Linked DNA regions of Variovorax paradoxus. The protein of the gene in region 1 interacts with the protein of each later gene in a pairwise test. Links are inferred from orthologs where the notes say so. Each region holds a gene or a part of one and is shown in the gene's direction. Other genes may lie near its edges.

Region 1 (3,838 bases):
CGAGCGCACCAGCGACGGCCCCTCGATGCCCAGCGCCTCGGCCAGCACGCCCTGGCGCACCTCGCCGTTCATGCGCCCGAGCATCACGATCGGGTAGGCCAGCGTCTGCGACACGCCGACGTGCGCCACCGCCTTGTCCGCCGCGGCGCGGTAACCGCGCTGCAGCACCGCCAGCGACGTGCCGAGCCGCATCAGCGCCTGTTCGCGCGTCGGTTGAGGGTTGGGTTGGTCGCTCACGATAGCCGCCTATTAATTAGCATGCTATCGATTGTACGGGTAACTACCAATCCTTGCCAGCGGCAAGGCTGCCGCCCGCCTTCAGGGCCGAAGGCGCGAAAAAATGGAACGGGAGAAAGAAGAAAAGTGTGAAGCCCGCCGATAAGCCGGATTCTGTGCATCGAAGGCCTCTTGCGAAGCCTTCGACGTGACCGCCATTACTCTGGGCCGTCTGTCACCAGACGGCTCGATGCCACCTACCCGCCAGCTCAGCGGAACCACCTCAATACTGGCCTACTTGGTGTTGCTGCGCGCAGAGATTGCCCGTTTCACCCGAACTTAATCGGCTCGTCTCTGTTGCTCTGATCCTCACCTCACGGTGGAGAGTCGTTAACTCCTGCGCTGTCCTATGCAGTCCGGACGTTCCTCCAGTGCGCTCTTTCGAGACTTGCACCAGCGGCGGTCTGGCGTGCTTCACGGGGCGGATTATCGCCTCTACCCGAGCGCGCCTTCGGGCTGGTCTCACAATGCGCGCTGTTCGTCCGACAAACGCATTGATCCAAGGAGACTCCATCCATGAAGGCCCAGAACATCCTCGAGACCATCGGCAACACACCGCACATCCGCATCAACCGACTGTTCGGCAATGCGAAGCAGCAGGTGTGGATCAAGTCGGAGCGCGCCAACCCCGGCGGCTCGATCAAGGACCGCATCGCGCTGTCGATGGTGGAAGACGCCGAGAAGAGCGGCGCGCTCAAGCCCGGCGGCACCATCGTCGAGCCCACCTCGGGCAATACCGGCATCGGCCTTGCCATGGTGGCGGCCGTCAAGGGCTACAAGCTGATCCTGGTGATGCCCGACAGCATGTCCATCGAGCGCCGCCGCCTGATGCTGGCCTACGGCGCCTCATTCGACCTGACGCCGCGCGCCAACGGCATGAAGGGCTCCATCGCCCGCGCCGAGGAAATCGTGGCCGGTACGCCCGGCGCGTGGATGCCGCAGCAGTTCAACAACCCCGCGAATGTCGAAGTGCACGTGCGCACCACGGCCGAGGAAATCGCGGCTGACTTCCCTGACGGCATCGACGTGCTGATCACCGGCGTGGGCACGGGCGGCCACATCACGGGCGTGGCGCAGGTGCTGAAGAAGAAGTGGCCGAAGCTGCAGGTGTTCGCGGTCGAGCCGGTGGCTTCGCCCGTCATTTCCGGCGGCGCGCCGGCGCCGCACCCCATCCAGGGCATCGGCGCGGGCTTCATTCCGAAGAACCTCGACACCTCGCTGCTCGACGGCGTGCTGCAGGTCGACGCCGAACCAGCGCGCGAAATGGCCCGCCGCTGCGCGCGCGAGGAAGGCATTCTGGTCGGCATTTCGTCGGGGGCCACGCTCGCTGCCATCGCGCAGAAGCTGCCCTCGCTGGCGCCCGATGCGGTGGTGCTGGGCTTCAACTACGACACGGGCGAGCGATACCTTTCGGTCGAAGGCTTCCTGCCCGCCTGATCCAGCTATAGCTTTCATAGCGCCCTCGGCGCGTAAAATGCGCGGCCTGCTTGATAAACACAAGCCCTACGCCGCCATGCTGAGAATCTCCGAACTCAAACTCCCGCTCGACCACGCGCCCGACGCGCTGGTCACCCTGATCGCCAGGACGCTCGACGTTCCGCTCGACGCGATCGCCTCCCACACCGTCTACAAACGCAGCTTCGACGCGCGCAAGGTCGAACTGCTCACGGTCTACATCTGCGACGTGCAGTTGGCCGACGCGAAGCTCGAAGCCGCGCTGCTCGCGAAGCACGCGGGCCACCCGCACATCCAGAGCGCTCCAGACATGCGCTACACGCCGCCGGCCAATGCAGCCGAAGGCACGGCGCGGCCGGTGGTGATCGGCTTCGGCCCCTGCGGCATCTTCGCGGCGCTGATGCTCGCGAAGATGGGCTTCAAGCCCATCGTGCTCGAACGCGGCAAGACCGTGCGCCAGCGCACCCGCGACACCTGGGGCCTGTGGCGCAAGAGCGTGCTCAACCCCGAGTCGAACGTGCAGTTCGGCGAAGGCGGCGCCGGCACCTTTTCGGACGGCAAGCTCTACAGCCAGATCAAGGACCCGCGCTTCCTCGGCCGCAAGGTGATGGAAGAGTTCGTGAAGGCTGGCGCGCCGCCCGAAATTCTTTATGTCGCGCATCCGCACATCGGCACTTTCAAGCTGGTGAAGGTGGTCGAGAACATCCGCGAGCAGATCGTGGCGCTTGGCGGCGAGATCCGCTTCGAGCAGCGCGTGACCGACGTGCACATCGAAGACGGACACCTTCGCGGCCTCACCGTGCTCGACCAGACGACCGGCCAAAGCAGCGAGCTGCGCGCCGACCACGTCGTGATGGCGCTCGGCCACAGCTCGCGCGACACCTTCGAGATGCTGCACAAGCGCGGCGTGCACATCGAGGCCAAGCCCTTCTCCATTGGCTTTCGCGTGGAGCATCCGCAAGGCCTGATCGACCGCGCACGCTGGGGCCGCCATGCGGGCCACCCGCTGCTCGGTGCGGCCGACTACAAGCTGGTGCACCACGCGAGCAACGGCCGCTCGGTCTACAGCTTCTGCATGTGCCCAGGCGGCACCGTGGTCGCGGCCACCAGCGAGCCGGGCCGCGTAGTCACCAACGGCATGAGCCAGTACTCGCGCAACGAGCGCAACGCCAATGCGGGCATCGTGGTGGGCATCGACCCACGTGACTTCCCAGGATGGGAATCCAATTCCTCTGGCGATGCGCTCGCGGGCATCGCGCTGCAGCGCGAACTCGAAAGCAATGCCTTCGTGCTCGGCGGCGGCGACTACCGCGCGCCGGGCCAGCTGGTGGGCGACTTCATCGCCGGCAAGCCCTCTACGGCGCTCGGCAGCGTGATGCCGTCGTACAAGCCGGGCGTGACGCCGACCGACCTGCACAAGGCCCTGCCCGCCTACGCCATCGAAGCCATGCGCGAGGCCTTTCCCGCCTTCGGCCGCAAGATCAAGGGCTTCGACACGCACGACGCGGTGCTCACCGGCGTCGAGACGCGCACCTCGTCGCCCATCCGCATCACGCGCGGCGACGACTTCCAGAGCCTCAACGTGCGCGGCCTCTACCCTGCCGGCGAAGGCGCGAGCTACGCGGGCGGCATCCTGTCGGCTGGTGTCGATGGCATCAAGGTGGCCGAGGCCGTGGCGCACGGCGTGCTGGCCGAGGCCGAACGCGAACGCACCGCGAGCGTCTGATGCAAGTCATGCACTTCGAGCGCCCCACCCTCGGCCAGCTGACCGCCGCCACGCTCGCGATGGCAGCCGTGGTGCTGGCTTCCAACATCCTCGTGCAGTTCGCCATCAACGACTGGCTGACCTGGGGCGCCTTCACCTACCCGGTGGCATACCTCGTGAGCGACCTCGTCAACCGGCGCTTCGGCCCCGGCATGGCGCGGCGCGTGGCATGGGTCGGCTTTGCCGTCGCCGTGGGCATCTCGCTGCTGCTCGCGCCGGTGCGCATCGCGGCGGCCTCGGGGCTGGCCTTCATTGCCTCCCAGCTGCTCGACATCTGCGTGTTCGACCGGCTGCGGCGCGGCCTCTGGTGGCGCGCGCCACTGGTGGCCACGGTGATCGCGG
Region 2 (3,829 bases), 1.3 Mb from region 1 along the record:
TGGCGCCGTATTCGGTGCCCGATTCTTCGGCCAGGATGCCGTGCCCCGGGTATGCGCCAAGCAGCGTCTCGATGATCGCTTTCTCGCTGGCGTGATCGACTTCGGTGACGAAGTCGTTGACCTGCTTCTGGGAGATGCGCACGGCCTCGACGTCGAGGGCGGCGCGGTTGATGATCGCGCCGGCGGCGCGTGCGGCCTTGACGGCCACGTTGAGCATGGGATGCAGGTTGGGGGACGACATTCTGGATTGTGAGAAGAACGGTGGGGTTGGTCCCCCGGAGGCGACCCGGCGATGCGGGCGGCGAGAATCGGGCATTTTACCGGCTCCGCCCGTTAGTGTCTCCAAACCCGCCATGCGCACCCGTTTCATCCTGATCCAGACCAGCCACGCCGGCAATGTGGGCGCCGCCGCCCGCGCCATGAAAACCATGGGTTTCGACGACCTCGTGCTGGTGGCTCCCCGCTGGGCCAACGTGCTGCGGCGCGAGGAAACCATCCAGCGCGCGAGCGGCGCGCTCGACGTGCTGACCAACGCCCGCATCGTCGAAACGCTGGACGAAGCCCTGGACGGCGTGACCCACCTGTGCGCCACGGCCATGATTCCGCGCGACTTCGGCCCGCCCACGCGCACGCCCCGGGAGCACCTGGAGCCGCTGGCGAAGCAGGGCGACCAGCATGTGGCTTTCCTGTTCGGCTCCGAGCGTTTCGGCATGCGGAACGAAGACGTCTACCGCTGCAACGTGGCGCTGAGCATCCCGACCGACCCGAAGTTCGGCTCGCTGAACCTGGGTGCGGCCATTCAGGTGGTCGCCTACGAATGGCGGCTGGCGCTCGGCGGCTACGAGGTGCGCGAGGCCATCAACCCGGTGCAGGCGGCCGATGCGCAGGCCGTGGCCGGCATGCTCGACCATTGGGAACGCTCCCTGGTGGAGATCGGCTTTCTCGACCCCGAGGCGCCGAAGAAGCTCATGCCGAGGCTGCAGCAGCTCTTCAACCGCGCCCAGCCCACGCCGGAAGAGATCCACATTCTGCGCGGCATTGCCAAGGCCATGAGCGACGCCACCCGCCCGCCGCGAGGCTCGTAGCCTTTTAAAACCTTATCGCCTGTAAGCGATGACGGCGGGTTATAGACTGCCCGCCCCATATCGATATAACGACAAAAGGCAGCGATGTTCTCTCGACTGCGCGCCGACATCCGGTGCATCCTCGAACGCGACCCGGCCGCCCGCAGCGCCTGGGAAGTGATCACGGTCTACCCCGGCTTCCATGCCGTGGTGCTGCATCGCTGGGCGCATGCCTGTTGGACGCATGGCTTCAAGTGGCCGGCCCGCTTCATTGCGCACTGGGCGCGCTGGATGACCGGCATCGAGATTCACCCGGCGGCCAAGATCGGCGAGCGGGTGTTCTTCGACCATGCCATGGGCGTGGTGGTCGGCGAGACGGCAGAGATTGGCGACGGCTGCACCATCTACCAGGGCGTGACGCTGGGCGGCACCTCGCTCTACAAGGGCACCAAGCGGCATCCGACGCTGGGGCGCAATGTGGTGGTGAGCGCGGGGGCCAAGGTGCTTGGCGGGTTCGTCGTTGGCGACGGCGCCAAGATCGGCAGCAATGCGGTGGTCATCAAGCCGGTGCCGGCTGGGGCGACGGCGGTGGGCATTCCCGCACGCATCATCCCGTCGAAGACCGACGAGAGCGCCGACGTGGCCGAGCCGCAGAAGTTCTCCGCCTACGGCATCACGCAGGACGACGACCCGCTGAGCCAGGCGCTGCGCGGGCTGGTCGACAGCGCATCGGGGCAGGAGCACCAGATCGCGCTGCTGTGGCAGGCCATCGAGAAGCTGTCGGCGCAGCCCGGCACCAAGGACTGCGTGCCCGGCGATGCGGCACGCGACGAGAGCTTCGAGGCAGACAAGCTCACACAGCTCATCGGCAAATAGCAAGCCTGGTCAGCCGGCCTGACTAGCCGGCGCGCTTGGCGGGCGCATGCAGCGCCCCATGCACGTGGCCTGCGTGCTGACTGAAGGTCTCGGGTGCGAGCGCGGCGGTGTCCAGTTCCTGCAGGATGCCGCAGGCGCTCGCCGATTCGGGGCCGCAGCACTGCTGGCGCAGCGCCTTCAGCTGCTTTTCCAATGTCTTGAGCTCGGTGATGCGCGCGGCCACGTGGCCGATGTGGTCGTCCAGCAGCTGGTTGACCTCGCCGCAGTCTTCCTGCGGTGCATCGCGGAATTTCAGCAGGCTGCGGATTTCGTCGAGCGTCATGTCCAGCGAGCGGCAACGGCGGATGAAACCCAGGCGCTGGGCGTGGTCTTCGTCGTAGATGCGGTAGTTGCCGTCGGTGCGCGCGGGCTCGGGCAGCAGTTGCTCGCGCTCGTAGTACCGGATGGTTTCGACCGGCGTGTTCGCGACCTTGGCCAGTTCACCGATTTTCATGATGCGGCAAATGTACGAGTGGAAATGAGCGGTTGACTCTACACCTGCTTCAGGGTTTCCAATCGATTCCATGACGAATCAGAACACTCTGAACCCGGTCACTCCGGCCCTTCACCCGCACGATCACGACCATGGTCACAGCCATGCGCACGGACACGCGCATGCGCATGCCCCGGCCGAAACCTCCTGCTGCGGCAACCCGGTCTGCGGCTCGTCGCCCGCCGTCGATACGGCCGAAATTCCGAAGGGCGCCTTGCTCTTTCGCATTCCCACGATGGATTGCGCCGTCGAAGAGTCCGAAATCCGCCGCGCGCTGGAGCCGGTAGCCGGTGTCCAGGGCCTGCGCTTTCGCCTCGGCGAACGCACGATGGCGATCACGGTGGATGCCGCTGCCTTGCCCCTGGCGCTCGATGCAATCCGCAAGGCCGGCTTCAAGCCCGAGCCTGTAGTCGAAGCGACAGGCGCGAAACCCGTCGCGCCAGTGCGCATCGCGGGCATGAGCATGGGCCTCGCGCGCCTCGTCGCCGCGCTGGTGCTGGCCGTCGCGGCCGAGTCGATCTCCTTCATGGGGCTCGAGGGCAAGGGCTTCATGGCCGCCGAGATGGTGCTCGCGCTGGGCGCCATCGGCCTTGCCGGACTCGACACCTACAAGAAGGGCTTCGGCGCATTGGTGCGCGGGCGCCTCAACATCAATGCCCTGATGGCCGTGGCCGTGACGGGCGCTTTCATCATCGGCCAGTGGCCCGAAGCCGCGATGGTAATGGCGCTCTATGCGATTGCCGAGCTCATCGAAGCCCGCGCTGTGGACCGCGCCCGCAACGCCATCCAGAGCCTGCTGGCGCTCGCGCCCGAGCAGGCCGAAGTGAAGCAGGCCGACGGAAGTTGGAAGGCTGTGATGGCCGACACCGTGGCACTCGACACCATCGCGCGCATCCGCCCCGGCGAACGCGTGCCGCTCGACGGCGTTGTCACCGCCGGCATCAGCGCCATCGACCAGGCACCGGTCACGGGCGAGAGCATTCCGGTCGACAAGACCATCGGCGACCCGGTGTTCGCGGGCACCATCAACCAGACTGCTGCGTTGGAGTTTCGCGTGACGGCCGTGGCGGCCAACACCACGCTCGCACGCATCATCCATGCAGTCGAAGAGGCACAGGGCTCGCGCGCGCCGACGCAGCGCTTCGTCGACAAGTTCGCCGCCATCTACACGCCCACCGTCTTCGTGCTGGCGCTGGCCGTCGCGACGCTCACGCCGCTGTTCATGGACTGGACGTGGCTGCAGGCCATCTACAAGGCGCTGGTGCTGCTGGTCATCGCATGCCCGTGCGCGCTGGTCATCTCCACGCCCGTCACGGTGGTGAGCGCGCTCGCATCGGCCGCGCGGCGCGGCATTCTC

What was found.
Region 2: the proteins of cysK (region 1) and cysE interact in binary tests that used the Escherichia coli proteins (3 or more experiments, as listed by UniProt). The link is inferred for Variovorax paradoxus from one-to-one orthologs.

Annotation. Positions count from the first base shown.
Region 1 is NZ_CP102931.1:5,803,257-5,807,094, forward strand. What follows is about bases 1-2,752. They hold cysK (cysteine synthase A), read left to right. Parts: upstream 1-792; coding sequence 793-1,713; downstream 1,714-2,752. Other genes in these bases: NWF24_RS27380 (MarR family winged helix-turn-helix transcriptional regulator), read right to left, coding at 1-192; NWF24_RS27395 (NAD(P)/FAD-dependent oxidoreductase), read left to right, coding at 1,790-2,752. Also shown: more of NWF24_RS27395, read left to right, coding at 2,753-3,457; NWF24_RS27400 (VUT family protein), read left to right, coding at 3,457-3,838.
Region 2 is NZ_CP102931.1:4,466,536-4,470,364, reverse strand. What follows is about bases 312-3,054. They hold cysE (serine O-acetyltransferase), read left to right. Parts: upstream 312-1,169; coding sequence 1,170-1,940; downstream 1,941-3,054. Other genes in these bases: NWF24_RS21080 (heavy metal translocating P-type ATPase), read left to right, coding at 2,504-3,054; cadR (Cd(II)/Pb(II)-responsive transcriptional regulator), read right to left, coding at 1,963-2,433; NWF24_RS21095 (RNA methyltransferase), read left to right, coding at 354-1,085. In the rest of the region: NWF24_RS21100 (inositol monophosphatase family protein), read right to left, coding at 1-241; more of NWF24_RS21080, read left to right, coding at 3,055-3,829.